Regions from separate parts of the Halobacillus sp. A1-3 genome, predicted to be linked through region 3. Evidence: riboswitches for the same ligand, from Rfam matches in the RefSeq annotation. Region 3 holds a riboswitch; each other region holds the start of a gene.
What was found. A riboswitch is a leader RNA that binds a small molecule or an ion and turns the genes downstream of it on or off. The one in region 3 is predicted to bind cobalamin.

Region 1 (7,835 bases), on a different contig from region 3:
CGATGTTGAGTCGTCTTCACTTTACTTTCGCTCCAATCCAATATTGCGGCTGTTTCTTGGATAGACATCCCTTGAATAAAGCGAAGTATAATGACACTCCGCTGGTCAACTGTACATTGATCTAACGCTTGATATACCGCCTTCAATTCTTCATTTTGAATGGCTACTTCCTCTGGCAAGGTATCTGTATCTTGAATCTTTTCTCCTTTTTCGCTCCAATCAAAAAAATCCATGATTCGATTCCGCTTTCTTTTCTGCTTCCTAAAATAGTCAATCGTTACATGGCGTGCAATGGAAAACAACCACGTTTTTTCACTGCTTCTTCCATCAAAGGATTGGTAAGATTTGATAACTTTGATATAAACATCCTGGACAAGGTCTTCAGCTAAATCACGATCCTTTACCATGTAAATAATAAATTGAAATAGATCTTTATGATACTTGTCATAAAGATCATCAAAAAACCTTTTCACTACAGGTACCTCCTGGTTATAGAAATAGTCGTATATGTATGTAAAAAGTTACATCTTTATCTTAATATGCCTTCATAAAAAAAGAAATAGAAATTGGACAGTGTTAAAAACCTGGAATAATAAAGACAAATGCAGGAGTACACCAGGGTATCTTTAAGGTAACTAAAACCAACAAAGAAAAAAGCCTAAGGAATCCTCAGGCTTTAGGTCGTAATTTACTATTTGATTGGAGTATAGGCTAATTTACGAAATATTGATGGATCCGTTACTAAGAATGGGATTAATCCCCAACATAAGATTAGGGGCGTGGCGTGTCTTGTAGTCCATTTCTCTTCTCGTATTTTTTAAACAATTTTGCAAGGATTGGAGAAAGAGCTAAAATAAATACAGCATTAGCAACCGCATGATTCAAATCAAAAGGTAAGCCTGCCAGGTAATACGCCCAAAAAGGCTGTCCAATCGTTCGCATCGTTAAAGAAATGACGAGTCCGAAAAATAACCCGCTAAATACCCCGTAAGCGGTTAGAACCCACAAAGGTAATCGAGGCCAAAATCTACCCAGCAAACCAGCAATAAGTCCAATTACTGTCCAAGCAGTAATTTGCCATATGGTCCACACGCCCATCCCTAAGAGCATATTAGAAACTGTTGTAGTGAGTAACGCCATAATCACCCCAGCTAATGGACCAAGCCAAAACGAAGTTAAAATAATGATGGCAGTAACCGGCTGAATATTAGGTAAACTTGCTAGCGCAATTCTTCCGGCAATTGCCAAAGCTGCTAACATCGCTATAAGAGTAATTTTATAAGTATTCATTTAATCATTCCCACGAATGATAGTCAAAGACAATTTCGTCTCCTTGTTCCACTTCATATTCATTTGCACCTACCATGGCTTCCTCTCCGTTTATCGTAAACATCCAGGCCATTTTTTCTTCTTGATTGCCCTCGATTCCCTCGATGCTGTTAATGAAGCCATCACTTTCTTCTACCTCAAAATTATCTTTCATCACTTCCATCAATGTCGTACCTTTCTCAACAGAAATCTCTTGATCAGCGAGCACTTCTTCGCCATTGTTTTTAGAAATTTCCACCTTTAAAGTAACTTCCTGTTTCTCCTCTTGCTGACTTGCATTTGCCTCTTCTGTTTTCTCAGTCTGCTGCGACCCGCATCCACTTATTACCCCGATGGCAAGTAGAGCAGCAACTAAAAATACATAAATCTTTTTCATCTTCAATCCCCCTATCTTTTCTTTTGATATAATGGTTTCATCACTTTTAAGAAAGGGCATAAAGACAACACAAGGCTATGTAACTATCAAAAAAGCTTGTCCTTTGTTAAAAGGACAAGCTTAAGACAAACCAGAAAGGTTATTATTTATTACATAGGACCAATCGGTTGTCTCAAACGCTCAATCCCCGAAGCTTTGAAACATAAGATTTTGGCAGGTCTACTGACTTGTGTTTCTACCTACTGAGGATCCTTCCCATGCGTCATGCACAGTGGAATTTCCCTTTCGTCATCACTTACAGTTGCGAGGACAGTTCTGGCTTTTAACCAGATTCCCTTTTAAGCCTTCTCAGGCACCCAAAATCTTTCGTATGAAGTTCATTTATAACATTACATGATATTTAAAAAATAAGCAATCTAATATTCTGTCAACTCAAGATTTTTCGGTATTCTAAAGGTGAAAGTAGTTCCCTCTTCTAACTTACTGTGAACACTGATTGTCCCATGGTGAGCTTCTACAATATTCTTAGCAATCGCAAGACCAAGCCCTGTGCCTTTTTTCTGTTTCGAACTTTCTCGTTTTCTAGACTTGTCTGCTTTATAAAAACGCTCAAAAACAAAAGGAAGATCTTCTTCGGCAATACCTTGTCCAGAATCATGAACAGAGGCTATCCAGTCACCATTAATATGGTCTACTGCGACATCTACTTTTCCTCCAGGTTGGGTATGCCTTATTGCGTTATCAATTAGATTTGTAAACACCTGTTCGATTCGGTCGGAATCGAAAGGAAGTCTTTCAAACTCCTGATCAACCCTCATCGTTAAATCTACGTCTCGTTCGTCTGCAATTCCTTGGAATTTACGAATGATTTTATTCATATACGGATGGATATCTACAGACTCAATATAGAGCTGAATATGTCCTGCCTCCATTCTAGCAAGATCAAGAAGCTCATTAACCAATCGTCCAATTCTCAATGATTCTTCATGGATAATCTGTGCGAGCTCATTTTTATCTTCTTTACTTTCGGCAATGTCATCTACAATTGCTTCACTATATCCTTGAAGCATAGAAATGGGAGTTCTCAGCTCATGAGATACATTTGCAATGAAATCTTTTCGTAATTTATTCAATCGACGTTCTTCCGTCATATCTCTCAGTACCGCCACGGCACCGCGTACGGTTGCTTTATCATAAAGCGGTGTCATAATGATCACCCATGAACGTCCTTGGAGAGTGACTTCCGTCATCGATTCTTCCTCATTGGTAATTACCTTTTTAAACAAAGCTTTTAACGGTTCTGGAAGAGTTTGGGCATCACTAATATCTTCCTTATGCTCAAATGCATAAGCATCTAGGTACTGTGTGGCAGGAGGATTGGTAACTAGTATCTCTCCTGTTCGGTTAATCGTAATAACTCCATCGGCCATTGAGCGTAAGATTCCTGACAACTGCTCTTTCTCTTGGTTCAACGCATTGATATGATATTTCAACTGCCTTCCCATCCGATTGAAAGCCATAGCGAGCTCACCAATCTCATCATGGGTCAATATTGGTACTTTATTATTAAATTCACCTTTAGCAAGTTCCAGAGCTCCCTCACGCATTTTGATTAAAGGTGAAGTTATCCGTGTCGAAAGGAAAAAGGCAAAAATTGTAGTTAAAACAATGGCAATTCCCGCCCCAAGGAATATAATTTTTGTTGTTTGTTCAGAAGTTTCTTCAATCGTATCAAGAGACTGATAAACAAACACGGCCCCTTCTCCATTCGATAGAGGTGTACCCACGACCATGACGCCCGTTTCAGAGGTCTCCAGGTCAGCAACTTTTTTCACTTCATTTCCTTTATTAATTACGCTGGATAATTCTTGATCAGAAGCAAACCATTCGTAACCTAATTCAGGTAACCCATCGGTTTCACTATCAGCTATAAGAATATCTCTTTCATTCCAAGCGATCACAGCACGGCTAGCAGAATCCTTTACCAGGTTAGTGGTAGAAAGCATTAACTCTCTGTCATCATATCTTTCTTCAACATCAGAAATCTTGTTAGCCGTCTGCAGCAAATGACGCTCAGCTTCAAGGATGTGATAGTTCTGAAAGAATTCCAAAAGTAATATCGTAAGTATAAATAGAACAAAACAAACGAGCAGTAAAATAGTAAACCATAATTTACCTACAACACTTCGCCAAAACATCAGTCACCATTAACCTCAAATTTATATCCAATCCCCCACACTGTTACAATCATTCCTGCAGCGTTTGCCGAAACTTTACTAAGTTTCTCTCGAAGTCTTTTCACATGAGTATCTACTGTTCTTAGATCTCCGAAAAATTCGTACTGCCACACTTCCTTCAACAGCTGTTCCCTGTCAAAAACTTTGTCTGGGTATTGAGCCATGTAGTTTAAAAGCTCGTATTCTTTAGGAGTTAATGCGACCTCCACTCCGTCTGCTGTCACCCGATGGGCATCGTTATCAATCGTCATATGAGGAAAGATAAGTACATTTCTTGAAGAGGTATCCGTTTGTAAGAACCTTGTCGTCGATGCTCTTCTAAGCAATGCTTTTACCCTTAAAACCACTTCTCTTGGACTGAACGGTTTTACAATGTAGTCATCTGTACCGACTTCAAATCCTTGAACCCGATTCGCTTCTTCTCCCTTTGCAGTAAGCATAATTACGGGTGTCGCTTTTTTCTCACGAAGCTCTTTACAAACTTCGATTCCGTCTTTACCTGGAAGCATTAAATCAAGCAGAATCACATCGTAATCATTCTGTATAGCTTTCATTAAAGCTTCTTCCCCGTCTTCTGCTTCATCGATTTCATAATTTTCTCTTTCCATATACATTTTAATAAGTCGTCTAATACGTTCTTCATCGTCTACAACTAATATCTTTCCTTCTTTTGCCATACTACTACCTCCACCAATGCATGTTGTATTTCCATAATATACACAAATGGCAGGCTGGGTAAAGTTACCCTTCCTGCCTTTTGCTTCTCATTAAGCGTAAGAATGCAGTCCTGAGATGACTAGATTAACTGCGATCAAATTGAACATAATAATTCCGAAGCCACCTACAGCGAGCCATGCTGATCGCATTCCTTGCCACCCTCTAGATAACCTAAGGTGCAAGTAAGCAGCATAAAAGAAAAATGTAATGAGAGCCCATACTTCTTTAGGATCCCATCCCCAGAAGCGATCCCAAGCCTGCTGAGCCCAAATCGAAGCAAATATTATAGCTCCGAGCGTGAAAACAGGAAAGCCAATTGCTACAGAACGATAGGAAACCTCATCTACTAACTCAGGATTCACTTTTCTAAGAAGCGGCTGAATCGCTGCAGCTACACGTTTTCTCAAAATCACTCTTGTTAGTCCATACAGGACTAGGCCGCCTAGCAACGACCAGATGAATGTGTTGAGCTTTTTGGAAGCTTCCTCTCCTCTCATCCATTCTGGAGCAGAGAACAACGGCGCCATACCGTCTTCAGAGACAAGCTCGCCATCAAAAGGACCTGCTATGGCTGGTACTTCATAAGTAATTTCGACTTGCTGATCATTTACAGGGGCTTTAAACGTTTCTTCGTACCCTGCTGCGCTAAATCCAGTAGTCACTAAGATAAATGCTATGGTTGAGGCAAGAACATAAATGACGAATTCAAGCCAAGATGTATGTTTCGACTTTTTCGTTTGATCTACTTGGCGGATAAGGAAAATCATTCCGGCTACAAAACTAACTGACAATATTCCTTGGCCAAGAGAGGCTGTAGTTACATGAATATAAAGCCAGTGGGATTGTAGTGACGGCACTAAAGGTGATATCTCAGTCGGGAACATACTCGCAAAAGCAATAATTAACAGAGCTATCGGTAAAGCGAACAAACCTAGCAAATCTACACGATAAATGAAATACAGAACGATAAAGGCGAATACTAGCATCATTCCGAAAAACGTTGTATATTCGAATAAATTACTAACAGGTGCGTGCTGACTAGCTATCCATCTTGTAATAAAATAGCCCAGCTGAGTAAAAAACCCAATGATTGTTAACGTAATTCCAATATTACCAGCGACTTTGCTTTTTCCTTTCTTCTTATCACGGATCGTCCCTCCAAAAAAGAACGTCGCTATTAGATAGATAAAAAAAGCCGCGTACAGCAAATTACTGCTGATTGTACTTAAGTCCATGTTCTTCCTCCTCGCTTACGCTGACTTGCTCATCTTTCATTTCATACTGGTCAATAGGTTCTTTGATATTAGTTCCTTCAACCACTTTTCCTATGTCACGTCTTAACGCAAACCAGTTTTTGTTTGTATGTCCCGCAATCCAAACGCCATCCTCTTTAGGCTGAAGCCAAATACGACGGTGATTCCAATACATTCCCTGGATAACTCCGATCATGAAAATCGCTCCACCCAAAGCAATAATCCAGAGTGTATGATCTTTCTTAACCGTCAACCCTGTCACATCACGGACATCAAAATTAACTAAACCTAACTTATATTCATTATCCCCACTTGCATCAACGTTCGCGCCAATTCCAAGGAAGCTCGTTTCAGGTTCAGATTCACCTGGTGGATACACATTAAAGACAAAGGCAGGGTTTTTAGGATACTTAGAAATAGATACTGGCCGCCCATCTTCCATTTCATATTCCGGATAATAATCTTCAATCACAACACGATGGCCACTCTCTAGTTCGTATTCAGATTTAGGATTTGTTAAGTCTACGGTAAACTCTCCGTAGTTTGTATCCTCATTCTCTTTGTCATGGAGTTTGAATGTCATTTCTTCAAACTCATTCAACTGGTAACTTGCTTGATACAAAGCAAAGTCATCGAATTTGATCGGATGGTTCATTATTGCAGAAGCTTCTTTCACTTTCTCAAGTTCAGGTTCTTTACCTGGTACCACTTCATCCGTACGTTTATAAATGACTGCATCGGTCTGGAAGTTTTTTGGTACGGGTGCGCCGTTGTTTTGGATAGCTTCCTTAAAACGTTCGTCACTCTCATCATAAGTCTCTAAAATAAAGTCATTGTTTTTCATGTAGTATTGACCATCTGTTCCAGGAATCATAACCGTCTCGCCTTCTCGGACCCAGACATGCTCATCAATATAAAATGCTGGGACAAACCGCATAAGGGATCCAATTAAAAAGATGATTAAACCGATATGGTTAACGTAAGGACCCCATCTTGAAAATCGATTTTTCTCAGCGAGTATGTGTCCATTATCTTCAGAAATATTGTAATGACGCCTCTTTAAATTCTTTTTAAATAAATCGATATCGACTTGGTTGGATAATGTTTCGCCGAAAACACGTTGTTTTTTCATAAAGAGCTCATGACGTTTCGGTTTTTGCTTTTTGAGTGTTTTGTAAAGCGGGAAAAACCTATCAATACTAGCAACAACAATTGAAATTCCAATCATAGCTAATAACAGCATATACCACCATGAACTGAAGGTATTATGCAAGCCTAATTGATAATAGATTTGGCCAAAAAGACCATACTGATCCCTGTAATGAGTTGAAGCATCAACATTCGGTGGTATGTACATTTCTTGTGGGAGAATTGTACCGATGGCAGATGCAATCAAGGTAAGGACGATAAGTGTTACCCCTACTTTAACTGATGAAAAGAAATTCCAGATCTTATCTACATACGTTCGATTGTAGGTTTGAGATCGTCGGGCGCTTCCGTCGTACCTCATATTGAGAAGTTTATTTCCTTCATTCCCATCGATGTGCTGATTCTTCTCTACCGGTTTACCACATGATTCACAGAGCACTGTTCCCTCCGGATTCACATGACCGCATTCACATGTAATCTCCTTCATAATAAAACCTCACAATTTCAAGTAGACTCTACTCCTCTGGTGTTATTTGTTGCAGATAGCCTTCAAGTTTACCTAAAGTAAGCGGGCCAGTGACTTGCTCTACTATTTCACCATCAGCGTTGATGAATAGTGTTGTAGGAATAGGACCGATATTGTAAAGATCCATAACTTGTCCACCTTTATCTTGCAGCACAGGGAACGTCAAGTCATAACGATCAACGAACCGTTTGACAACAAGTTCCGTAGTATCGAGATTCACTGCAAGAATTTCTACCCCTTTTTCTTTA
Region 2 (7,835 bases), on a different contig from region 3:
TTCTAAATGATCAGTATCGCGCCCAACGATGTAAGATAGATGGTTTCTCGCGCGCGGAAAGTCTCCCTCCTTTAATGGCCGATAAACATCCATGGAAGCTTGACGAAGTCCTTTTTCTGCGATGGTCGTCCAAATCAGTACAGCTTCCAATCCAATCGCTACATAGTGATTCCAAGCGGCTAACAGCTCAACTAGTCCAAAACTGAAGAAAAAACTGAAACCAATGACGAGTATCCCCATTAATCCCCCTTTGATTTTTCTACCTCTGCCTTGATTCCAAAATTTCTCAAAAAAAGATATCAGCTTGCCCATCCCTATGACTGGATGAGGCATTCCTTTTGGATCCCCGAATAACCGATCTAGTCCGTACGCTAGCGTAATAGCGATCAGATGAGACACCATCAGTTCTCACCTCTTCGTTTTAAATAGCGTTCAATTGCCAACTTTGTTGTTTCAAATACCGCTTTACCTAACTTCCTCCCTAAAGGAGAAATGGGACCTCCATATTCTAATCTCTCTCCTTCCTGAGTGCTTGCAATTAATATACTATCCGTGGATGTTCCGGTCGCAAGCGTCCGAGTGACAGGATCGCGGATTTCAAGCTCCATCATGGCTCTTACCTTAGCTTCTGTCGCAGTCATCACCGATTGCACATAAGCTTGCTCTGACAAATCACCATCTATAAAAACCCATGTGTTAATTGTTCCTGGTACGGTCTCTGTTATATGATCACCTGCATGCACAACGTCCACGGCATTGCTAGTACCTGCTGTAACAACTACAAGCAAGCAAAAACCGCCTCCCTTTATGTATTGATAACAGACGTCTTCGACCATTGCTGCCGTCATCATCCCTACCGTTTCGCAGGTCTGAAACCCTTCTTCATCCGCATAATTTTTCACATACATAACAGGATCTTCATAATTAAACGAATGGTCGACATGGAGGTTAATAAAATTACGATACCATCCGAAGCCTGGGTGCAATACCGCCGATGAATAACATTTCAAGGGGCGTGGACTTTTGTAATGAATTCGATCGGAGCAAATATCAAGATAACTCGGGTGTACACTTGCTTTTTCTAACCTTTCTGTAAAACTTGGAACGACATTCGTCAGTGGTTTCGAGAAATAAGGATGGGCATGCACGTTTATGCTCGACTGGTAAACTTCAGATAACTGCGTCTCTTCTAATACTTTTTCCGGAGTATGTAACGCTCTGACGCGCCCCTCCTCTAAAAGTAGCAGTCGATCACAATAGAGGCTAGCTAGATTCAAATCATGAAAGATGGCAATGACAGTCAGACCTTCTTGAATCGACCTATCCTTTAGCGCATCTAACATAGTCTTTTGGTAACTGAAATCCAAATGATTGGTCGGCTCATCAAGCAACAGAATCTGAGGCTGTTGGGCCATTGCCTGTGCGAGGAATACTCTCTGTCGCTCCCCACCGCTCAAGGAAAGCAGCGATTTATTACGAAACCTCTTAATTCCTGTTTGTTCCATCACCTCATCTACAATCTTGTAGTCCTCGTCTGTCCACTGCTTAAGAAGCCCCTTTTGATATGGATAACGTCCCATTAATACCGTCTGCTCAACAGGAAAGGAAAAAGAGAGTGTGTGATGCTGAGGAAGAACCGCCATTTCCTTCGCTCTTTGTTTTGGAGTTAAATCTGCCGCCGGATGCCCTTCAATCCTGATTTCTCCTTTTACATTAGATAGTGTTTGATTTAGAGCTTTCAAGAGAGTCGTCTTCCCACTTCCGTTCGGGCCAAGAATTCCAAACATCTCTCCTTTTTGAACAGTAAATGAAACATCTTTTAATACATCCGTCTCATACCCGGCGTATAGATGATTGACCTCAATCATGCCGATTGTCCTCCTCTCCGTCTTCTCACTAAAATCAGGGCAAACATAGGGGCACCAATTAAGGCTGTCACAACTCCGATCGGCAGCTCTGAAGGAGAAACAACTGTACGAGCAAACAGATCGGCTAAAATCAAAAAGGCACTGCCATTTAGCACACAGAGCGGGATTAAATGGCGGTGGTCACTGCCGAAAAGCTTTCTACAAATATGCGGAACAACAAGTCCAACAAATCCAATCGTCCCAGAAACAGCAACTGAGACACCTGTCAAAATCGATGCCGCAATTAAAACGATATACTTTTGACGGTCTACATGGACGCCTAACTGCTTTGCGCGCTCTTCTCCAAATGTCATCGCATTCAATTCCTGACCCGAAACCAGCAAGAGAACTATACCCACTATGAAAAAAGGGAGCATCAAATAAACATAATTCCAGCCACGCATTCCTACACTGCCTAACAACCAGTTCACAATTTGCCTAAGCTCTTCTCCTGTCAACGCAATCATTAACGAAATCAGTGACCCTAAGAAGGAACTGAAGATAATTCCTGTTAAGATAACCGTCATCATCGACATGGAACGGTCGACCAATCTAGTAAATCCAACGACAAGAAAAATCGTTGTAATAGCTGCTATGATACTAACAACTGGTAAGGTAAATCCCCCTGCAAAGGGTAAAGTGATTCCTAAAAAAAGCACAGCAACTGCTCCGACAGAAGCACCTGAAGAAACTCCTAACGTATAAGGATCGGCCAGCGGATTCTTCAAAAGGCCTTGAAATGCGGCTCCCGCTATGGCCAACGCCCCTCCGACAAGCGCAGCCAGAATCACTCTAGGCAGGCGAATTTTCAGGATAATCGCCTTCTGCATGTCATCGACACCTTCTGCCATATGTAAAAAAGGAAGCAATTGCTCGCCTATAATACGAGCAATGACCTCAAATGAAATAGATACGCTTCCTATAGATGTTCCTAAAAAAATACAAAACACCAAAAATAACGAACTAGAAGTATATTGAAAAGGTCTATTCACTGAAAACTTCTGGATATATTGCTTTACCAAGTTCATTTACTCCTTCAACTAAGCGAGGTCCAGGACGTGTAACGAGATCCGAATGGACATCATAGACCTGTTCCTGTTCAATCGCAGGCACAGAATCCCAACCTTCACGAGAAAGCACTTTTTCTTTCGGATTTTCTGTATAATAGCCATACGTAGTTATGATAACTTCTGGCTGTAATTCGACAATCGCCTCGTTATTCATTTTGAACCAGCCCTCCTGGTCACCGACCACGTTTTTCGCGTTGATGACTTGAAGCATTTCGTTTAAAAATGTTTCCTTTCCTCCACTATAGATTTCGGGAGCAGGTGATACTTCGATAAAAACCTCTTTCTTATCTTCTTCAGTTATTCCACTGGTTTTCTCTTTGATCGCTTCTAAATCTTCTTTCATGCCAGTTACAATTTCTTCTGCTTTCTCAGAAGCTCCCGTAACCTTTCCAATCGTTTGAATGCTCTCATACACCGCTTCAAAAGACGTAGCCTCCTGTACAACAAACACCTTTATACCAGCATCACGAATCTGCTTTAAAGCTTGTTCAGAATTGTGCGCTCCTGATGCATGAGAAAGGACTAAATCAGGCTCTAAGGAAAGAATCTTCTCTACATTTAGATCCTGACCGCCGATCTTCTCTTTTTGAGTGGCTTCCTCAGGATAATTTGCATAATCACTTACGCCGACAACTTCTTCAGAAAGGCCAAGTGTAAAAAGGATCTCCCCATTACTCGGAATCGTGCTAATGATCTTCTCAGGTTCTTTTTCAAAAGTCACCTCTTGCCCCAACGCATCGGTCACAGTTAGCGGATAAGACGAATTTGTTTCTTCTCCGCTATTCGCTTGTTCTGGCTGGTCTTGTGAATCTTCACTTGTCGATCCGGCTTCCTTATCCCCCCCAAGAGCACAGCCAGCTAATAAGCCGATAACAAGAAATAAAGATAATAATTTCTTCCAAAAATGGTTCATTCTTAAATCCTCCTTTTGTTATTTGAACACACAAAAAAACACATCTTTTGATAAAAAGATGTGTACCGTCATGAGACCACTATGTATAGAAAGGACTCCTGATCTTCCGACACACCTCCCTATCCGCGTAGGTTATATTGGTGTAAAAAGCAGGTAGGTCTCCTGACTTCAGATCATTGCTTCCTTGCTCCTTCCCATGCGTACTAAGCACAGTGGACCGGCAAAGTTACTCCCTTTCACAGTGGCGGGACCGTGTTGGATTTGCACCAACTTCCCTTTTAAGCCATTGAAATAATTCAATCGCGCCTACTTTTCCAATATGTAATTACTTTTCATTGTAAACGAAAGTGAATGAATTTGCTCACTTTTTCTGAAAATTTGTCGGGAAATTTTACTTAGATTGAAGAAATTATTAATCAGTTAAGCCACCTTATCCAGAAGCTCAGTTTCGATACTTTAATGTTAATGATGGTGGATGGAAGATCACCTCGCTTTCCATGGACATGTGCTGACCCTCCTCACACTAAGTCTTCCAGGATCTCGCCTAGCATGTTCATCCCACAGGAGTGAATCCGTTTTCCTCCCTACTACGATATAAAGTCACTCGATCTCTTGACTCACAGAGTAATGAAGATATTGGTAATAGCAGACCATAAATCGCGCACACTAAAAGAGATCAATAAATAGAAGGAGGAACGATCGTGGATAAAAGTGACTCTCTTGCTTACACAACAATTGCTATGAACGAACTTGGCTACAGCCGCCGGGAGATTGAAAGCATTACGAATAAAATGCTCGAAATCATTGAAAAGCTCCCTGAACAAGAAGCAGAAAATAAAGCGGATGAAATATTATACGATTCCTCTGAACCATCTTAACCTATGGATATTTCTTTCCAGGAAACACGATTCGTGTTACAAATAGTGGGTGAATGGGAAGAGTATAGTGGACCATAAAAAAGGAGGAGTGTAACAGATGAATCAAGCACAATTTGATAAGGTCAAAAGTGGAAATGGATTTATCGCAGCCCTGGACCAGAGTGGCGGTAGCACGCCTAAAGCATTAGCTGCTTATGGAGTTCCAGAGGATTCCTATTCTGGTGAAGACGAAATGTTCGATCTTGTCCACCAGATGCGTACAAGAATCATTACGTCCCCGTCTTTCAATTCCGATCAGATTCTCGGTGCCATTCTATTTGAGCAAACGATGGATCGAGAAATTGAAGGGCAATATACAGCAGACTATCTTGCCGATAAAGGGGTTGTCCCTTTTCTGAAAGTGGATAAAGGGCTCGCTGAACAAGAAAATGGCGTACAGCTTATGAAACCAATTCATGATCTAGATGAAACTCTTAGACGTGCCAATGAACGAAACATTTTCGGTACTAAAATGCGCTCAGTCGTCCACGAGCCGAACGAACAAGGCATCAAAGATGTGGTTGATCAGCAATTTGATATCGGAAAGCGCATTATTGAAGCTGGATTAGTTCCGATCATTGAACCAGAAGTCGATATTCATAGTGAAAACAAGGAAAAATGTGAGGAGATTCTTAAACAGGAAATCCTCAAACATTTGAATAACCTTTCCGATGATCAAAATGTGATGCTGAAACTCACGATCCCTACGAAGCCGAATCAGTATAAAGAACTGATCGATCACCCTCGTGTAGTTCGTGTTGTTGCTCTTTCCGGAGGCTATTCTCGCGAAGAAGCTAATGAAAAGCTTAAAGAGAACGACGGTTTGATTGCAAGTTTCTCCCGCGCACTAGCCGGAGATCTAAACGCTAATCAGTCGGACGAAGAGTTTAACGCAACGCTGAAGAATGCGGTAGACTCCATTCACGATGCATCTGTGAATAAAAAATGATTCACCCTGAATGAAGAAAGGGGGCCGTTTAAGAACGGCCCCCTTTAAAAAGCAAGAAGTTAACTTCCTATCTAAGACGCTTGATAATTTAACAAACGGAGAGCTGCCTTATGACACATCATCTTGTAGTCATGATGCAGGTCATCCTCTCCCCTCATCAACCACTGGATTAGACTGCCATCAATCATACTTCGAATGCTTTTAGCTGATTGATCAACATCCTCAACATCAAATACTCCCTCTTCAATACCCCTGGTAATAATTTCTCTTCCAATTTCCCAGCAATTTTTGTAAAACTGTAAATTAATTTCTCGATAACGCTCCACATTCTTGGCTTGAGAAAGAAAGTCTAAATAAACACGGTAAAAGGTTTTATTTTCCTTTGGACCAATGAATACTTGCTCCATATAAGCTTCCAATTTCTCCACAGCTGTATCCTTTTTTGTAATGGAAGCCGCTTCCTTTTCGTAAATTTTCGTGGTTGTCCATTCTAGAAGGTTCGCGAACACATCTACTTTATTTTTAAAATAATAGTTAGTGACACCTTTACTGACTTCGGCATAGTCAGCTATATCTTGCAAGGTCACAGCATTATATCCTTTTTCTGAGACAGCCGCAAAGGCTGCCTTTAATATTTGTTCCCGTCTTTGCTCCGCTTTTTTGACCATTAGATACCCTCCACATCCATATCTAGGCTTATTATACATAATCGTTACCCATGTGTGAAATTATTATTCTGACTGGACAAAATAAAAATATTGACCAGTCAGAATAAAAATATTATGATGCAAGAGAAGATAGATAGGAAAGGAGACAATATCAAATGGCAGAAAAATTTAAAGCTCTTATGGTCAACAAGGCAGAGGAAAAGTTTTCAGTCCAAATTGAGGATTTATCTTTCAATGATTTGCCAGAGGGTGATGTTACGATTCAAGTTCATTATTCCAGCGTAAATTACAAAGATGGACTTGCAAGTTCACCAAATGGAAAGATCGTCCAATCCTATCCTTTTGTGCCAGGCATTGACCTTGCCGGAACCGTTATTTTTTCTGACGATTCACGCTATCAACAAGGCGATAAAGTGATTGTGACAAGCTATGAATTAGGAGTCTCTCATTTTGGCGGCTTCAGTGAATATGCCCGTGTCCCAGGGAATTGGGTCGTTCCTTTACCGGAAGGATTGACCTTAAAAGAGGCTATGGCTTTTGGTACAGCCGGATTTACTGCAGCACTATCTGTTCATAAACTTGAGCAGAGCGGGGTAAAACCAGAAGATGGAACGGTGCTAGTTTCTGGTGCCACAGGCGGTGTGGGCAGCATGGCTGTTTCTATGCTCTCGAAAAACGGTTACCACGTTACAGCTAGTACTGGAAAAGAATCAGAGCATAATTATTTGAGAGATTTAGGAGCTAAAGAAATCATCTCAAGGGAAGAATTATCTCCTGAAAAAGTACGTCCCCTTAGCAAACAGCGTTGGGCCGGTGCGGTCGACCCTGTTGGAGGAAAAACTCTAGCAACGATTTTAAGTCAAACTCAGTATGGAGGATCTGTTGCTGTCAGCGGACTAACTGCTGGCGGAAATGTTCCAACTACTGTATTTCCTTTTATACTAAGAAGTGTAAACCTATTAGGAATTGACTCTGTTTACTGCCCTATGGATGTAAGAAGAACATTATGGGAACGACTAGCGGATGATCTGAAACCTGATACGATCGGCGATATCATGAATGAAATATCTCTAGAAGAATTGCCAGAGGTCCTATCATCTATCTTAGATGGTAAAGTCCGAGGCAGAACGATTGTAAAGCTTACTGAAGAAGCTTCGTGAAAAAATATAATTAATGAACAACCCCCCGAATAATAACGCTTCTTAGAGTAGGCGTTTTATTCGGGGGATATTCCCTTAATGGTGGAAAAGATTACTCATTAATAGTCTACCTTACATACAGGTTATGAAATGAAAGCCACTACCAATAGGAAGTGGCTTTTACACATGTATTATTCTTCTGAAGGAAGCAAGATAATCTTCCCTAACTTCCCTGAATCTTTAAAATAAGTTTGAGCTTCTCTTGCTTCTTC
Region 3 (7,835 bases):
TGGGAGTTTGCCTGCAACACCTTAGACCATATCGAGCAAGAAATCATCTATAATTTAGATAAAGTTTTTTTACTGAATGCAGTTAAAAAGCTAGCAGATTTAACGGACCATCAGTTTGACTATAACGCGATTGAGCGTCGTTTCTACCCGGAAAAAATATAAGCTCCAGGCTAAGCCTGGGGCTTTAGTTATTCTCCCCATTAAAATAGAGATCGATCTTTATGTAAAAGATAACTATGGTACTGATTTGCTTTATCTCTAAATGGGTAAAGATTATTGACAAAGCCTACTTAATTTCAATAAAATTATATATGAGCATATGTTCATATATTGGATGAGGGGGTTAGAGACATGGGTCATCATCACCATCATCACGCAGACTCTTCAACAGGAAAGATCAAAACCGCGTTCTTCTTAAATATCTGCTTTACGATTATCGAAATCATAGGTGGACTATTAACCAACAGTATGGCCATTCTGTCTGATGCTTTGCATGATTTAGGAGACTCGCTTTCCTTAGGACTTGCCTGGTTTTTGCAGAAATTCTCAAACAAGGATCACTCCAGTGACTTTTCCTTTGGATATAAAAGATTCTCCTTGCTAGCTGCTTTAATCAACAGCGTGGTGCTCATTGTTGGTTCTACATTCATTTTGTTTGAAGCTGTCCCGCGTCTGCTTAATCCCGTCACCCCAAATACAACAGGGATGATGCTGCTCGCGATCCTAGGAATATTCGTCAACGGAGCTGCTGTCATCAAGCTCCAGGGCGGGGATTCAATGAACCAAAAAGTGATGACATGGCACCTGCTTGAAGATGTTCTTGGGTGGGTAGCCGTTCTCATTGTAAGTATCATCATGACGTTTGCGGATGTTCCGATCCTCGATCCATTAGCATCTATCGGAATAACCCTCTACATCTTATACAACGTAGTCCTTAACTTTATTCAGACGATGAGACTGTTTTTAGAAGGCGTTCCCAAAAATATTAATTTGGAAGACATTATTCATAAAATAAATGCCATCGACAATGTTGTCTCCACTCACCATACTCACTTATGGTCGATGGATGGGGAAAACCATGCCTTTTCCACCCACGCTGTCGTTCCTGCAGATGCAGATAAAGAAGAAGTATGCCGTGTGAAAGACCAAATTAAAGAAATCATTCATTCCATACACCTGGAACACGTGACCATTGAAATTGAATATGAAGATGAACCTTGTTCCATTTCGGATCTTCATGAAAAAAGTGACTAGCTTGAGAGCTAGTCACTTTACTTTATAGTTCTAATGTTTCTGGAGTATCCGCATCCGCATTCATCAATCGGATCGCTTCGGGGTATATCTCGAGTACGATGTATTCCGGATCGCCTTTTCCTGAAAACCAACGCTCCATTTGTTCCGTCCATAGCCAATCTTTAATCTTCTGATCATCGCGGATCTTCGCCTGGCCTTCAACTTCGAGGTAGCTGTCTCCATATCCTTCTCCTTCATAACCGATCAGAATATGCACGTGAGGATTTTCATCAATTTCTTCTGCCTTATGAGTTTCTTTGTTTGTAGGGGTATAAAATGTGAACTCATCGTCATTACTGAAGGTCATGTAACGCGAATGTGGCTTGTTTCCTTTTACTGTAGCTAACGTTCCGACTTTATGTTGATCCATGATATGATAAATTTTCTTTCTTAATTCTTCTTGATTCATGATTAATCCCCTTTCGTTTATTGTAGTTTCAGTTTTCCCTCGTCCCTGTAAAATATAAACATTTAAATGTTCCGATTGGTTCCTTCATCCTACGCCACCTTAATTTCCCATAGCATATAAGTGTTCCTTGGTTTCGTAGAGGGTATGATAAGGAAATGAGAACAAAAGCGTAAGCGCCTATTTCGATGGGCTGGGGCTGGGGCTTGCGATGGATGTAGCCTTACGTGGCAAAAAGTTATTCACCCACAAGTAATTATATTATTTCCTATATCATCAGAGCCCTTCAATAACCAGGCCATTTTGTATTAAAATATATATAGCCAAATTCAGGAGGATCTTTCATGACTTCAAGGTTTTACAAAAAGAATAAGAAATTCCTGTCGATAATAATGACTTCCATCCTAATAGGATTGACCATCTTTTTCATTCAATCGACACCAACCCGATCTGAAAATTCTTCAGAGCTTGTTCCCACCATCTTCGTTCACGGCTATAAAGGCGGTCCGATGAGTTTCGGGAATATGATCGACCGGTTCCAAGATTCGAATTGGGGTTCTAAACGGATGGTCGTCTATGTACGTTCAAATGGAGAACTGTCAGTGCGAGGGGGAATTCCGCATAATATGAATCCTATGATTCAGGTTTTGTTTGAAGATGATCGAGCAAGTCTTCAAAGTCAAACCCTTTGGATGCAAAAGGTCATGTCCACCTTGTACGAGAAACATGACATAGAAAAAGCTAACCTCGTCGGCCACTCCATGGGAGGCCTGGCATCCGCAAGCTTCTTGATGAATAACCAACAAGAAGGATTCCCGACCATCCAAAAGCTTGCGGTCATTGCTAGTCCTTTTGAAGGAATTGAGAAACAGGAATACTTCAAGAACAACAACGGTCCTGCCACGGACGATTTAAGGCCAGGTTCGGATGCGTTAGAGTACTTGTTTCAACATAAAGAAGACTTTGACCAAAATGTACAAGTGTTAGCTATCGCTGGAGTGATTAATCCAAATGATTTAGAAAAGAATTATTGGGATGGTCTTGTCCATACGTCAAGTGTTCAAAGTTTAAGCGAAATCGTCCCCTTTGGAAGTTATCAAGAGCATTTAGTATATGGAAAAGCAGCCACTCATTCAGGGTTGCATGAACACCCAGAGGTCGACCACATGCTCGGTGAGTTTTTATGGAACATTAAAAGTCAGCCATAAAATCAAACAAAAAACCAGGACCCCAAATCGGTCCTGGTTTATTTTCGTTGGAAAAATTCAAAGAAATCAAGAAATGCTTGAAACATGACCACAGATTGAAAAGTCAGCAAGCTTAAAGCTGTCAATGAAAAGAAACCAATAAAGATAAACCGCATGGAAAAAATCGCATGTACCCAGGCCATCATTATCCCTCCTCATTGTTTCACTTTATGAGTGATTTAAAATAATCATACTCCCTTTTCTCCAAAAGGCAAGAGTTTTTTATTTTTGAAAGATGAACACCCACATGAATGTAAGCGCCTGTTTCAAGTCATCTGTAAAGTGTTCAATAGCCTCAGGTTCTACTCCCCTTTTGTAAACGCCGTGACCATTCAGAACGCGCCAGCCTGTTTCTTCAGCCATTTTTTCAAGCTCCCACGGCATCATCGTATTACATACAACCTTCTCTCCGTAAACTCTACGATAACTGTTAACTCGCGGCATTGCTGTTGGTCCCAAAATGCCGACACAAAGCTTTCCACCTGGTTTAAGTACACGCTTCATTTCTTCCAAACCTACATAGGGTACCTCTGTCCACTCCAGCGAATTAACCGCCATAAGCCCATCAAAAGATTCATCTTGAAAAGGAAGTTTTGTTAGATCTCCTTGTACAAAAGACAATCTATCCGTTTCTAAACGCTTATTTGCCCTTTCTATCATGTCCTGTGATAAATCAAGACCTGTGACACAGTACCCTTCTTTATAAAGCTTGTAAGCCCCATAACCATCGCCACAGCCAAGGTCAGCGATGTGATTTCCTATTTCTATGTGCTGCTTAATAAATGGAACAATTGTCTTCCGGCTTCCTTCCTCCCACATCCCCTTGCTCTTGGAATTCCAGAACTCAGCCTTGTCATTCCACACTCTTTCAGCCTCTACGTGCCAGTTGAATTGTTCAGTCATTCTTCTCCCCCTCAGTCTTCTGCAATCTCTTAGCTTCTTCAATTATAATGAAAACCAGATGGAAATAAAAAAATTTCTTTGCTTTATAAAGGCGTGACTCGAGGATTTTGCGACCTATCTATAAATCTTATGGATTGCATCTTTGATTCATCTTCGATATGATAACAACACAATATAAGCTAAAAATATTTACATTAACACTATATATAGTATCCGCGAACAGAAGATGCCAATAGGCTTAATAGGGAATCCGGTGAAAATCCGGAGCTGCCCCCGCAACTGTAAGCACTCGCGAAATGGATGATCCACTGTGCAACGTGCACGGGAAGGACCAGAGTAGAATCGAGTGCGAGCCAGGAGACCTGTCTTCGTTCGCAGAAGTTTCAACTTCTTCGGGGATTGAGGAGATGAGACGATGGAATAAAGATCCTTACGTGCCCCTTCTTTATTTCATGGTTTCATCCGCTCAATTGTTGAGCGGATTTTTTTATTTTCGAGAGGGACTACAATAAGGAGTGAAATCATGACTGTAATTACTTATAAACCGAACTGGACGGAAAAGCTTAATGACCTTCAGCAAGTCTTCCCGACTGTAGAATTAAGTCGAATAATAGATAAAATCTCAGGATTGGGCCTTAGTGAAATGAACGAATCGGAACAAGTAAAAGCTCTAATTCTTGAATGCTTATCAGAGATGGATGAAACAGAACCAGAATGGACTTACGTAGCAAGCCGCCTTCACTTAAATCATCTTTATGAGACGTCTTTAAATAACCGAGGACAGGAAGAACCCTACGAAAACTTCTTCCATCTGATTGAAACTATGATTGAAGAAGGCATCTATACACCAAAGATCCTTACATATTACGAAAAGCATGAGATTAAGCAGCTCGAAGCAGCGATTGTGCCAGAAAGAGATCACTTTTTTACGTACATTGGACTCAAGACGCTAAGCGATCGTTATTTAGCTTGTTCCAAATCCAAGGAAACGTACGAATTGCCACAAGAAAGATTTATGATTATCGCGATGATGTTAATGGCTCAAGAAGAAAAAAGTCATCGACTAGCACTTGTAAAGGAAGCGTACTGGGCTTTAAGCCAATTATATATGACTGTTGCCACCCCAACACTTGCGAATGCAGGAAAGCGGTACGGACAATTGAGCTCTTGTTTTATTGACACCGTTGATGACAGCCTCCAATCGATTTACGACAGCAATACGGATATCGCCAACCTTAGTAAACACGGCGGCGGGATTGGAGTGTACTTAGGCAAAATTCGCAGCCGCGGAAGCGATATTCGAGGCTTTAAAGGAGTCTCATCAGGAGTTCTACCGTGGATGAAGCAGTTGAACAATACTGCTGTTAGTGTTGATCAATTAGGGCAGCGGCAAGGGGCTGTCGCCGTATATTTAGATGTTTGGCATAAAGATATTTTTCCGTTTTTAGATAGTCGATTAAACAATGGTGATGAGCGCCAGCGAACCCATGACTTGTTTACAGGCGTTTCCATTCCTGACTTGTTTATGGAAGCTGTCGAAAATCGAGAAGACTGGTACCTTTTCGACCCTCATGAAGTGCGTCATGTTATGGGATTTTCCCTTGAGGATTCTTTTGATGAAAAACGAGGAGAAGGATCGTTCCGAAACAAGTATATGGCGTGCGTTGAACATCCCGAACTATCGAAAGAAAAAGTCCCTGCCATTGAAATTATGAAACGAATCATGGTTGGTCAATTGGAAACAGGAACACCATATATGTTTTATAGAGATGAAGTCAACCGAATGAACCCGAACCATCATGCAGGCATGATTTATTGCAGTAATCTATGCACAGAGATTACCCAAAACCAGCGTCCTACCATTCAGGAGGAACAATACGTTGAGAACGGAAAAATCATTTCAGTGAAATCACCCGGAGACTTCGTCGTATGTAATTTGTCCAGTATCAATTTAGGACGAGCTATTCCTGAAGGTGTTTTGGAACGACTGATCCCAATCCAAGTCCGCATGCTCGACAATGTCATTGATCAAAACACCATCCCTGTTCTTCAAGCTCAATTGACGAACCGGAACTATAGAGGGATAGGGCTTGGAACATTTGGCTGGGCCCACTTGCTCGCTAAGAAGAAAATCGCATGGGAATCAGATCAAGCTCTTGATTATGTCCATGAAGTTTATGAAGCGATCGCTTACTACACCATTGAAGCAAGCAGTGAGCTTGCGCGAGAAAAAGGAAGCTACCCTTTATTTGAAGGTTCAGACTGGGAGACCGGGGACTTTTTCAAAAAGCGTTCCTTTAGCAAGGAAGGCTCTTGGAATTGGGAAGCCTTACAAAGCAAGGTGAAGGAACAAGGGATTAGAAACGGGTATTTACTTGCTGTTGCTCCAAACTCCAGCACTTCCCTTATTGCTGGCAGTACAGCAAGCATCGACCCTATTTTCAAAAAGTTTTATTCAGAAGAGAAAAAGGATTATAAAATTCCAGTCACAGCACCCGATTTGAATTCAGAGACGTATTGGTATTACAAATCTGCCTATGACATTGATCAACACTGGAGCATTAAACAAAATGGTATAAGACAAAAATACGTCGATCAATCGGTTTCCTTCAATCTTTATGTGCGTAACTCCATCCACGCGAAAGAACTTCTAGCTTTGCACATAGACGCCTGGAAACAAGGATTGAAAACGACGTATTATACCCGTTCCACTTCAAGCCAGGGTGAATACGACGACTGTGAAAGCTGTTCATCTTAAAGGAGGCACATCAGATGATTGATATACAAAAAAGAAAACTAGTCGACCATAAGGCCCCGAATGCTTCCACCGGGATTATTAATGGAAGAAGTTCTAACGTGTTGAACTGGGACGATACACGATATTCCTGGGCCTATCCGATGTATAAAAATATGCTCGCTAATTTCTGGATTCCGAACGAAATCAATATGAGCAATGATTTAAAGCAATGGCAGACGCTATCCGACCAGGAACAGGCTTCTTTTAAGAAAATCATAGGACTCCTGGCTTTTCTAGATTCCATCCAGACCGACTATTCCGGCAAGATTGCAGATTATCTCACAGATTCCAGTCTGTCTGCTCTCATGCAAGTCCTTGCTTTTCAAGAGGTTGTTCATAACCAGTCCTATTCTTACGTTCTTTCAACACTCGTGGATCAACAAGAACAGGAAAAGATCTTTGAATATTGGAAGCACGATGAAGTACTAATTGAGCGAAATAAGTTTATTACAGATGGATATGAAGAATTCTCTACCTCTCCTTCTGTCGAGTCCTTTTTAAAATCTATCGTTTACGACGTTGTGCTAGAAGGTTTGTTCTTTTATGCCGGTTTTGCCTTTTTCTATAACCTTGCTCGTAACAATAAAATGGTCTCAACCAGTACCATGATCAATTACATTAATCGTGATGAACAAATCCACGTCACCTTGTTTGCCCGTATATTCAAAGAGACGTTAAAAGAGAACCCAGAGCTTAATGAAGAGGAATACCTTAATTTTGTAAAAGAAACTTTTACGAATGCGGCCGAGCTCGAGATTAAATGGGCCCACCATATTATCGGTGACCGTTTTCCGGGTATTCCGATTCATGATTTGGAGGATTACATTCGTTTTATGGCGAATAAACGAAGCCGCCAGTTAGGGGCTGACAAGCCTTTCCCCGAGTATAAAAAGAATCCATTGAAGTGGATCCGCGCCTATCAAGAGGTTGATGAAGGCAAATCAGATTTCTTTGAACAAAAATCTAGGCAGTACACAAAAGTTTCCGAATCGAATGGTTTTGATGAATTGTAGTTACTATTTATACGCCCAGGTCATCTAAATGGACCTGGGCGTTTTTTTCTCACCTGCTTAAATATTGATCCTATAGTAATTAAAACGGTTTCATGTCAGTTTTCCTTACATAATATCGATTTATACTATTGATTTTTCAGAATATTTACTTTATGATTATATTTATTCATTACTCA
Region 4 (7,835 bases), on a different contig from region 3:
TTTACTTGACTTAATTGCCAGAGCGGCTAGAGACGGCGATATTGATGTTATGTTTGAAGGCATGACCATTCACTCGAAGGATTTGCGAGAAGGCTTAGTAGATGACTTACACGAAGAATTAGATCCAGTATCGTTAGTACTTGTGCCGCATCTGGATCGGATCTATTCCGAGTTGGTACGTCGTTCGAAATTCCGAGGTGATGATGTGCACAAATGGGTAAATCCAGCCTTCTACGGCAATTGGATTCCTAAAGGGTTCTGCAGTGTTATCGACCCAATGACTGGATCTGTCGCTGACTACCCAGGATTTGTACGTCTTTTCTATGCGACTCATCACCCGGATTATAACGAAGGATATGAACTCATTTATCCTAACCCGGTGGGTATCTTCATTACCAATTCCTTTGGAAAGTTTCTAGGACTACATGCAGTATCGATCCAGAGAATCGCTAAAGATCCAAAAGGCGAAATGAGAATTTACTTCTACAATCCCAATAATGATAGTGCTCAGGATTGGGGACAGGGAATACAGCCGAGCGTGAAAAACTTTGGTGAAATTCCTGGAGAATCCTCATTGCCTTTTCATCAATTTGTTGCGCGTCTTTATGCGTTTCACTACAATCAATATGAACAAGGTGACGCATTTGCAGTGGATGATGAAATTGTAAAAGAGGTAGAAACGTTAGCCAAGGAAAGTTGGGGAGACCAGTACACTTGGGTACAAATATAAACGATGAAAATCCTGCTATTTGTAGCAGGATTTTTGTTTATGTAGTTTTTATGTCATTGTTTTTAACTATCGAGTATAGAGCGGAGGAAAGTTTAGAAAAGGAACTTCGTATAGTTGCCTAAATTATTGAAACGTAGAAGAAGGTGATACGTATAAAAGTTAATGGACTAAATGGTAATGAAAAATGGAAGTAGTCTAGAAGGAATAATAAACTACCAAAGTTAATTTTTTACGAAGGAGAAAAGCCAATGTCACAGGCAATCATTTTTGATATGGATGGAACGTTATTTCAAACAGAGAAAATTTTAGCAATTTCTTTAGAGGATACATTTAATTATCTATCTTCTCTCAATCAGTGGGATAAAGAAACGCCGATTGAAAAATATCGAGAAATCATGGGGGTTCCCTTACCGGAAGTATGGGAAGCTTTGTTACCCGAGCATTCTATTGAAGTTAGGAAACAAGCCGACTCTTATTTTCTGCAAAGATTAATTGAGAATATAAGGGATGGTAAAGGCGAGTTATATCCGAATGTAAGGGAAGTATTAAGGTATATAAAAGAAAATAATTACTCTATTTACATAGCAAGCAATGGGTTAACGGAATACTTAAACGCAATTGTTCGTTATTATCATTTAGACCAATGGGTAGCGGAGACCTTTAGTATTGAACAGATCGATACATTGAACAAATCGGATTTAGTACGCACTATTTTAGAGAAATATGAACACAGTCATGGAGCAGTCGTGGGTGATCGGCTGTCTGATATTAATGCTGCCAAAGATAATGGCTTAGCTTCGATAGGATGTCGTTTTGATTTTGCAAAAGATGATGAACTTTTACAGGCTGATCAAGTGGTTCATGACCTAATCGAACTGAAAGCTGTATTTCCTATAGAGAAGTCCATTCAGTCTGAGCTGAGCCTTTTGTAAATAACCATATGTATGAATAAGTTGTTCGAGCAAATATGAAGATGGAAGACATGCAGAAAACAGCTGTCCACGTAGTGAATCTTCTTTTTCTATTCTTTTTATTGTTCTTTGGATTCATAGCTTATCTAGGGATGAACTTTGCTCCGTATCCCGGATGTCATATTGGTGAAAATATAGGATTTATTATGATCTATGTGTTTTGGGCTGTCGGTTATTAGTTGAAACAAAAGACCATTAGTCGGTTTGTTGTTTTTTTCGTGCTTGAATTTATCCTTATTTGTTTGTGGTTTTTGTACGCCATCTCTTATATTGACTCTATATTAGAAATATAATTTGCGTGCATAAAACAAAATATTTTAAAAGTCTAAACCATATTTGATGTTTCCATTAGTAACGTCTTAAAACCTTTAATATAGGACTTTGCTGGAAAAGAGACTATGGACTGGCATTCATTATTAAATATAATTTGAGGTGGATAGGGTTATCCTCCCTTAGATTTAAAAAAGGACCCTAACTAGGTCCTTTTCAATTTCTCTTACGTTTCTGCGTTTATTATTTGTTTTTATGCATAGGTGGTAAAATTAACCACCCTTTTTCTTTATTTAAACGAAGCGTTTTTGCCCCAGCTTGTGCCTTGTTCATGTGCATTTGTCCAAATAACATTGCAACATCTTCTCGTGTAGATTGCCCAATAGCTTGACTGCATGCTACAAGTCCTTGAGCGATATTCATTGAAATAGCTGCACTAATTTCCGGATCATTCATTCTAGCGCCAACTGGAATATCTTCGAGATCAGCTACAGAGCGTTCAGGTGGTGTAGGAGGAAGTACAATTCCATTTGCTTTAAGAATTTCCTCGATTTCTTTGGTTTCTTGTTTTATTCCTTGAACTAGTTCCTCCAGGAGTCTTTTTAATTCCCGGTCGCCTGCGTGATTGTAAAGTGTTTGATAAGTCGCAGATGTTCCTTTAATCGTTGTTAAATAACTCCACAGGCTAAATACTTCACCATAATGTAATGGTTCTTTCTGCTGAGTGCCACTCAAAATACCCATACTTCTCTCACTCCTTAGTAATTATACAAAGGTATTATCAGTTGGCTCTTTTACTTTTATTCACTTATTAAAAATTTTTAGGTGTATAATTTACACTTGAAGCAAGGAAAGCTCTTTTTCATTTTTGAGTAACTTAAATTTATAAAGGATTATTAATATATTCAGGAGAATAAAGAATACACATACTTGAAATTTACACACGAATTTATTAAAAAACTATATTCTTAGGAGGATATCATGAGCAGATTAATTCATTTTGAAATTCATGTAGAGGACATGGAACGGGCGAAGAAGTTTTATAGTGAGGTCTTTGGATGGACGTTTGAGGATTGGAGTGAGTATGCGGGCATGCCTTACTTTGGAGCTGTTACCGGCGATGAAAAAGAGCCGGGGATCAATGGAGCGTTGATGCAGCGGCAAAGTCCGCCTCCAGAAGAACATCAGCCCATGAATGGTTACGCTTGCACAATGGGAGTAGAAGATTTCGACTCTGTGGAAGCTATGATAACTAAAAATGGAGGTAAGGTCGCCATGCCTAAACATGCTCTTCCTGGAATGGCCTGGCAGGGATATTTCATCGATACGGAAGGAAATATATTTGGCGTCCATCAACCTGACGAAAATGCTAAATAGTACAATGAAGAAAGAACCCTTCAAAAAGAAAGGGTTCTTTCTTTGTAAAAAAACCAGATGTCTCTGTAAGTTTATGCCATCCCTACTCCTGGACGGATTGCTTTATTTGTTCACGAATCTTCTTACTTGCCATAACCATGTTGGCTAAAGCAGTTTCTGTTTCCTCAACGCCTCTCGTTTTTAGACCACAGTCTGGATTGATCCAGAACTGCCGTGGATCTAGAACCTGTAAGGCGCGCTGAATATTGGTTTTCATTTCTTCTACCTGAGGTATACGAGGACTATGAATGTCGTAAACCCCAAGCCCGATGCCCTTTTCATAAGAATGGGTCTCAAAGTCAGCAATAATCTCTCCATGACTGCGGGCAGCTTCGATGGATATCACGTCCGCATCCAGTTGATTGATGGTCTCCATAATTTCTCCAAACTCTGAGTAGCACATATGAGTGTGGATTTGCGTTTCATTTTTTACGGATGAGGTAGCTAGCTTAAAGGCATAGACAGCCTGTTCGAGATAGAGGTTTTGCTTCTCCGTTTTAAGAGGTAGCCCTTCTCTTAATGCTGGCTCGTCCACTTGGATCATACGAATTTCCTGCTCTTCAAGAGCTTTGATTTCCTTTTCCAAAGCTAAGGCAATTTGCTTGGCTACATTAAAACGTGTGATATCCTCACGTACAAACGACCAGTTCAAAATCGTAATAGGACCCGTCAACATTCCCTTCACCGGTTTATTGGTCAGAGACTGTGCATAACAGATTTCTTTTACAGTCATCGCTTCTTTCCAAGCCACATCTGTATAGATGATTGGCGGTTTTACGCAACGAGACCCATAGGACTGCACCCATCCAAATCGGGTGAACGCAAATCCTTCGAGTTTTTCACCAAAGAACTCGACCATGTCGTTGCGCTCAAACTCTCCATGAACAAGTACGTCCAGTCCCAATTCCTCCTGGCGGTTAATCCATTCAGATATATTGTTTTCTATAAACGTTTCATAATAGGAATCGGACCATTCCCCTTGGCGCCATTTTGATCGTGCCTGGCGTATTCCTTTGGTTTGCGGCAAACTGCCGATGGTTGTCGTTGGCAGCAGCGGAATCTTGAAAAACGCTTCCTGTAGTTTCTTGCGAGTTTGGTAGTCCCTATTTCGCTTTGTCATGTGAACGGTGCCCTCAGATAGTCGATCTGATGTATTTTGCTTTAAAGCCCATAGTTGGTTTCGTTTCTCTTTTTGGACAGCGAGTTCTTCTTCAATTAAATCTCTTCCATTGTTGATGCCTCTAGTTAAAAGGGTCACTTCTTCAAGTTTTTGATCGGCAAAAGCTAACCCGTTCTTTAACTCAGGATCTAGTTCTTGTTCAGTTTCTACAGTTACAGGGACGTGTAATAAACTACAAGAAGGTTGGACGATCAGGCTTTGAGTTTCAGAAAGAATTTCCTCAACTTGGGCAAGCTTCTCTTCCAAATCCGTTCTCCAAATATTTCTGCCATTGATCAGCCCGCCAGCAAGGGTTTTGTCTTTAGGAAAACCGTGCTTCTTTAATGCTTCTAAATTCGCTCCTTCGTCATGAACGAAATCCAGGCCAATCCCCGCGACTGGAAGGGATATGATCTCTTCATAATGATCAATAGCTTCAAAATAAGTTTGAAGCAGAATCTTAGCTCCCGGTAATTGCTGGTGGATTGAATGATACACCTCTTTAAAAAGTTGAAGGTCTTTCTTAGAGACTGATGTACATAGAATAGGTTCATCCACCTGAATCCAGTCCGCACCAGCACTTATTAGTTCCTGAAGCACTTGTATGTAGAGAGGGACAAGCTTCTCTAATAGAGGACCTGCATCAGCTTCCCTATACCCTTTTGCTAACTTGACAAAAGTAATCGGACCTAACAAGACCGGTTTAGTCGTCAGTCCAAGTTCTTCTTTCGCTTCTTTAAAGTATTGAAGCTGATAATTATGTGTAAGCTCGGGAGTTTGATCTAATTGGATCTCAGGGACGATATAATGGTAATTGGTATTGAACCATTTCGTCATTTCTGAAGCAACGGATTCATCGTTGCCGCGTGCGATATCGAAATAAGTAGTTATAGAATAATCCCTTTTTTTAAAACGTGAGGGAATCAGCCCAAACATAAATGCTGTGTCCAAAACATGGTCGTACAGACTGAAATCCCCAACCGGTATCAAGTCGATACCAAGATTATTCTGTTTTTGCAGATGAGTCAGGCGAATTTTTTTCATGTCTTTCAGCAGATCCTCTTCTGAGATTGAACCCTTCCAAAAACGTTCCAATGTCTTTTTCCATTCTCTATTTTCTCCGATTCTTGGATAACCAATGGCTGAACTTAGTACTTGAGTCATTTTGATTCCTCCCTTTAATTTTTGACAATAAAAAATCCCTCTATGTAGGAGAGAGATGGTTGAAAGTAGTTTGGGAAATAGCCGTTTATAACAAACGGATCCCATTCGTCTTAACACCTCCCTATTCCTCGTAGGTTTGAGTGTACAACCAACAGGCAGGTCTCCTGACTTATGTTCATCACAAACCTGCGTCTTCCCGTCTATTTATCTAAAAGACAGTGACTTGCAAGCAGGTTTGCTCCCATTTACAGTGGCGGGACCGTGCCGGAGTTTCACCGGACTTCCCTTTTAAGCTGAATAAGTCTATTCAGCACCTGAAGATCTACGGTATTCAGTTGTTGATCCATATGTAAGAAAAAAACCTCTCACGAAGGAGAGGTTTATACGTACAACCTCTCTTATCTTTCAAAGGCAAAGCTTTGCTGGAATTGGCACCTAAATCTGCAAAAATGCTGATTCGGCTGCCGGGCTTCGCTGGGCCAGTCCCTCCACCGCTCTAAATAAGAGATCGTATTCGTTTAATGGATTAAAAGAATACTAGCATGGAGGCAGGACACTGTCAAATTGAAGTAATGTCAGAAAAAGGTGTTTTTTATGACAGATTATGGTACGCTATCATTGGTTGTTAACCATTCGACAAAATTGGTTAACCGATACGTTCTTAGAAAGGGGATTTGTTTATGTGGAGAGTTTTAGCGATTAAAGCGATTAATGGTTATGAGATTACGAATGATGAAGCTTTAGACGTTCTAAACTGCCCGGAAGATGAGCTGCTCAGTTTGCTGCACAGTGCCTATCATGTCAGAAAGAAGTTTTACGGGAACAAAGTGAAGCTGAACATGATCATCAATACAAAATCAGGTTTTTGTCCAGAGAACTGCGGGTACTGTGCGCAGTCCAGAGATTCAAAAGCTCCCATCGAAAAATATCGAATGATGGACAAAGATACGATTGTTCGAGGAGCAGAAAAAGCTCACCAAATGAAGTCTGGTACATATTGCATCGTTGCAAGCGGAAGAGGGCCTTCCACACGTGAGATAGATATTGTAACCTCGGCGGTCAAAGAGATCAAAGCGAAGTATGATATAAAGGTTTGTGCATGCTTGGGACTACTAAAACCAGAACAAGCTGAGCAGTTGAAAGAGGCTGGCGTCGATCGTTACAACCACAATATTAACACCTCAGAAAATCACCACGATCAAATCACCACGAGTCACACCTACGACGATCGTGTCGTAACGGTTAACTATGCGAAACAATCAGGACTTTCCCCATGCTCCGGTGTCATAGTCGGAATGAAAGAATCGAAACAGGATATCGTTGATATGGCGCGCGCCTTGAATCTCATGGATGCGGATTCCATTCCAGTTAATTTCCTTCATGCCATCGATGGAACAGCGCTTGAAGGGACTGACGAATTGACGCCGTCCTATTGTTTAAAGATTTTATGCCTTTTCCGTTTTATCAACCCTACAAAAGAAATCCGCGTTTCCGGGGGGCGCGAGGTGAATTTACTCAGCCTACAGCCGCTAAGTTTATATCCAGCGAACTCCATTTTTGTTGGAGATTATCTAACTACAGAGGGGCAAGAAAGTACGGAAGACCACAAAATGATCGAAGATTTAGGGTTTGAAGTGGATGTAGTAACCAAGGAAAAAGTTTTAAGTTAAAAGAAACTGCCTCAATAGGGCAGTTTTTCTTTATTTCATATAAAATTCAATTCTTATTGAAAGGAAGTTTCTGTATGCACGACTTAAAGGAACAATTGCAAATAGTAGAAGAAAAGTATTTGAGCCTAGAAATAAGAACATCCTCTATAGAACTAGATAAGATATAAGCCGATGAGTTCTGGGATTTACTAAGAAAGAATGTTTAGAAAGCGGAGTAGTTTTATCGGAGATGACCTTACATAATTATCATATTCAATCGCTTGGAACTGATGTCTTGTTAGCTACTTATTTCATAGAGGACAAAACTTGAGCCCTAAATCCCCTCCGCAGCTCGATATGGAAATGGATTGATGGATGATGGCAATTATATTTTCATCAAGAGACAATAACGAATTTAAAATCTACAAATTTTTATCAATGAATATCCCTATGCACCAGTTATAAACTTGTTTTTA

Region 1: another riboswitch for cobalamin. It lies ahead of ACRYKC_RS09825 (DUF4430 domain-containing protein); the one in region 3 lies ahead of ACRYKC_RS15175 (ribonucleoside-diphosphate reductase subunit alpha).
Region 2: another riboswitch for cobalamin. It lies ahead of ACRYKC_RS05945 (ABC transporter substrate-binding protein); the one in region 3 lies ahead of ACRYKC_RS15175 (ribonucleoside-diphosphate reductase subunit alpha).
Region 4: another riboswitch for cobalamin. It lies ahead of metE (5-methyltetrahydropteroyltriglutamate--homocysteine S-methyltransferase); the one in region 3 lies ahead of ACRYKC_RS15175 (ribonucleoside-diphosphate reductase subunit alpha).

The regions. Positions count from the first base shown of each region.
Region 1 is NZ_JBPCEO010000004.1:386,346-394,180, forward strand. It holds gene sigX (RNA polymerase sigma factor SigX) at 1-473, opposite strand, end outside; gene ACRYKC_RS09820 (ECF transporter S component) at 772-1,290, opposite strand; gene ACRYKC_RS09825 (DUF4430 domain-containing protein) at 1,295-1,705, opposite strand; cobalamin riboswitch at 1,901-2,080, opposite strand; gene ACRYKC_RS09830 (ATP-binding protein) at 2,122-3,903, opposite strand; gene ACRYKC_RS09835 (response regulator transcription factor) at 3,903-4,619, opposite strand; gene ccsB (c-type cytochrome biogenesis protein CcsB) at 4,710-5,894, opposite strand; gene resB (cytochrome c biogenesis protein ResB) at 5,869-7,548, opposite strand; gene resA (thiol-disulfide oxidoreductase ResA) at 7,577-7,835, opposite strand, start outside.
Region 2 is NZ_JBPCEO010000003.1:99,324-107,158, reverse strand. It holds gene cbiB (adenosylcobinamide-phosphate synthase CbiB) at 1-399, opposite strand, end outside; gene ACRYKC_RS05955 (adenosylcobinamide amidohydrolase) at 402-1,868, opposite strand; gene ACRYKC_RS05950 (FecCD family ABC transporter permease) at 1,865-2,935, opposite strand; gene ACRYKC_RS05945 (ABC transporter substrate-binding protein) at 2,892-3,890, opposite strand; cobalamin riboswitch at 4,026-4,215, opposite strand; gene ACRYKC_RS05940 (hypothetical protein) at 4,592-4,768, shown strand; gene ACRYKC_RS05935 (fructose bisphosphate aldolase) at 4,866-5,756, shown strand; gene ACRYKC_RS05930 (TetR/AcrR family transcriptional regulator) at 5,828-6,424, opposite strand; gene ACRYKC_RS05925 (NADPH:quinone oxidoreductase family protein) at 6,580-7,584, shown strand; gene ACRYKC_RS05920 (zinc-binding dehydrogenase) at 7,755-7,835, opposite strand, start outside.
Region 3 is NZ_JBPCEO010000008.1:188,831-196,665, reverse strand. It holds gene ACRYKC_RS15205 (DUF2254 domain-containing protein) at 1-162, shown strand, start outside; gene ACRYKC_RS15200 (cation diffusion facilitator family transporter) at 352-1,254, shown strand; gene ACRYKC_RS15195 (pyridoxamine 5'-phosphate oxidase family protein) at 1,277-1,702, opposite strand; gene ACRYKC_RS15190 (alpha/beta hydrolase) at 2,044-2,907, shown strand; gene ACRYKC_RS15185 (hypothetical protein) at 2,946-3,089, opposite strand; gene ACRYKC_RS15180 (class I SAM-dependent methyltransferase) at 3,169-3,849, opposite strand; cobalamin riboswitch at 4,057-4,232, shown strand; gene ACRYKC_RS15175 (ribonucleoside-diphosphate reductase subunit alpha) at 4,373-6,607, shown strand; gene ACRYKC_RS15170 (ribonucleotide-diphosphate reductase subunit beta) at 6,622-7,659, shown strand.
Region 4 is NZ_JBPCEO010000002.1:301,683-309,517, reverse strand. It holds gene ACRYKC_RS04345 (hypothetical protein) at 1-730, shown strand, start outside; gene ACRYKC_RS04340 (HAD family hydrolase) at 979-1,662, shown strand; gene ACRYKC_RS04335 (hypothetical protein) at 1,698-1,880, shown strand; gene ACRYKC_RS04330 (DUF3231 family protein) at 2,215-2,715, opposite strand; gene ACRYKC_RS04325 (VOC family protein) at 2,953-3,348, shown strand; gene metE (5-methyltetrahydropteroyltriglutamate--homocysteine S-methyltransferase) at 3,431-5,710, opposite strand; cobalamin riboswitch at 5,848-6,043, opposite strand; SAM riboswitch class I at 6,106-6,217, opposite strand; gene bioB (biotin synthase BioB) at 6,391-7,380, shown strand.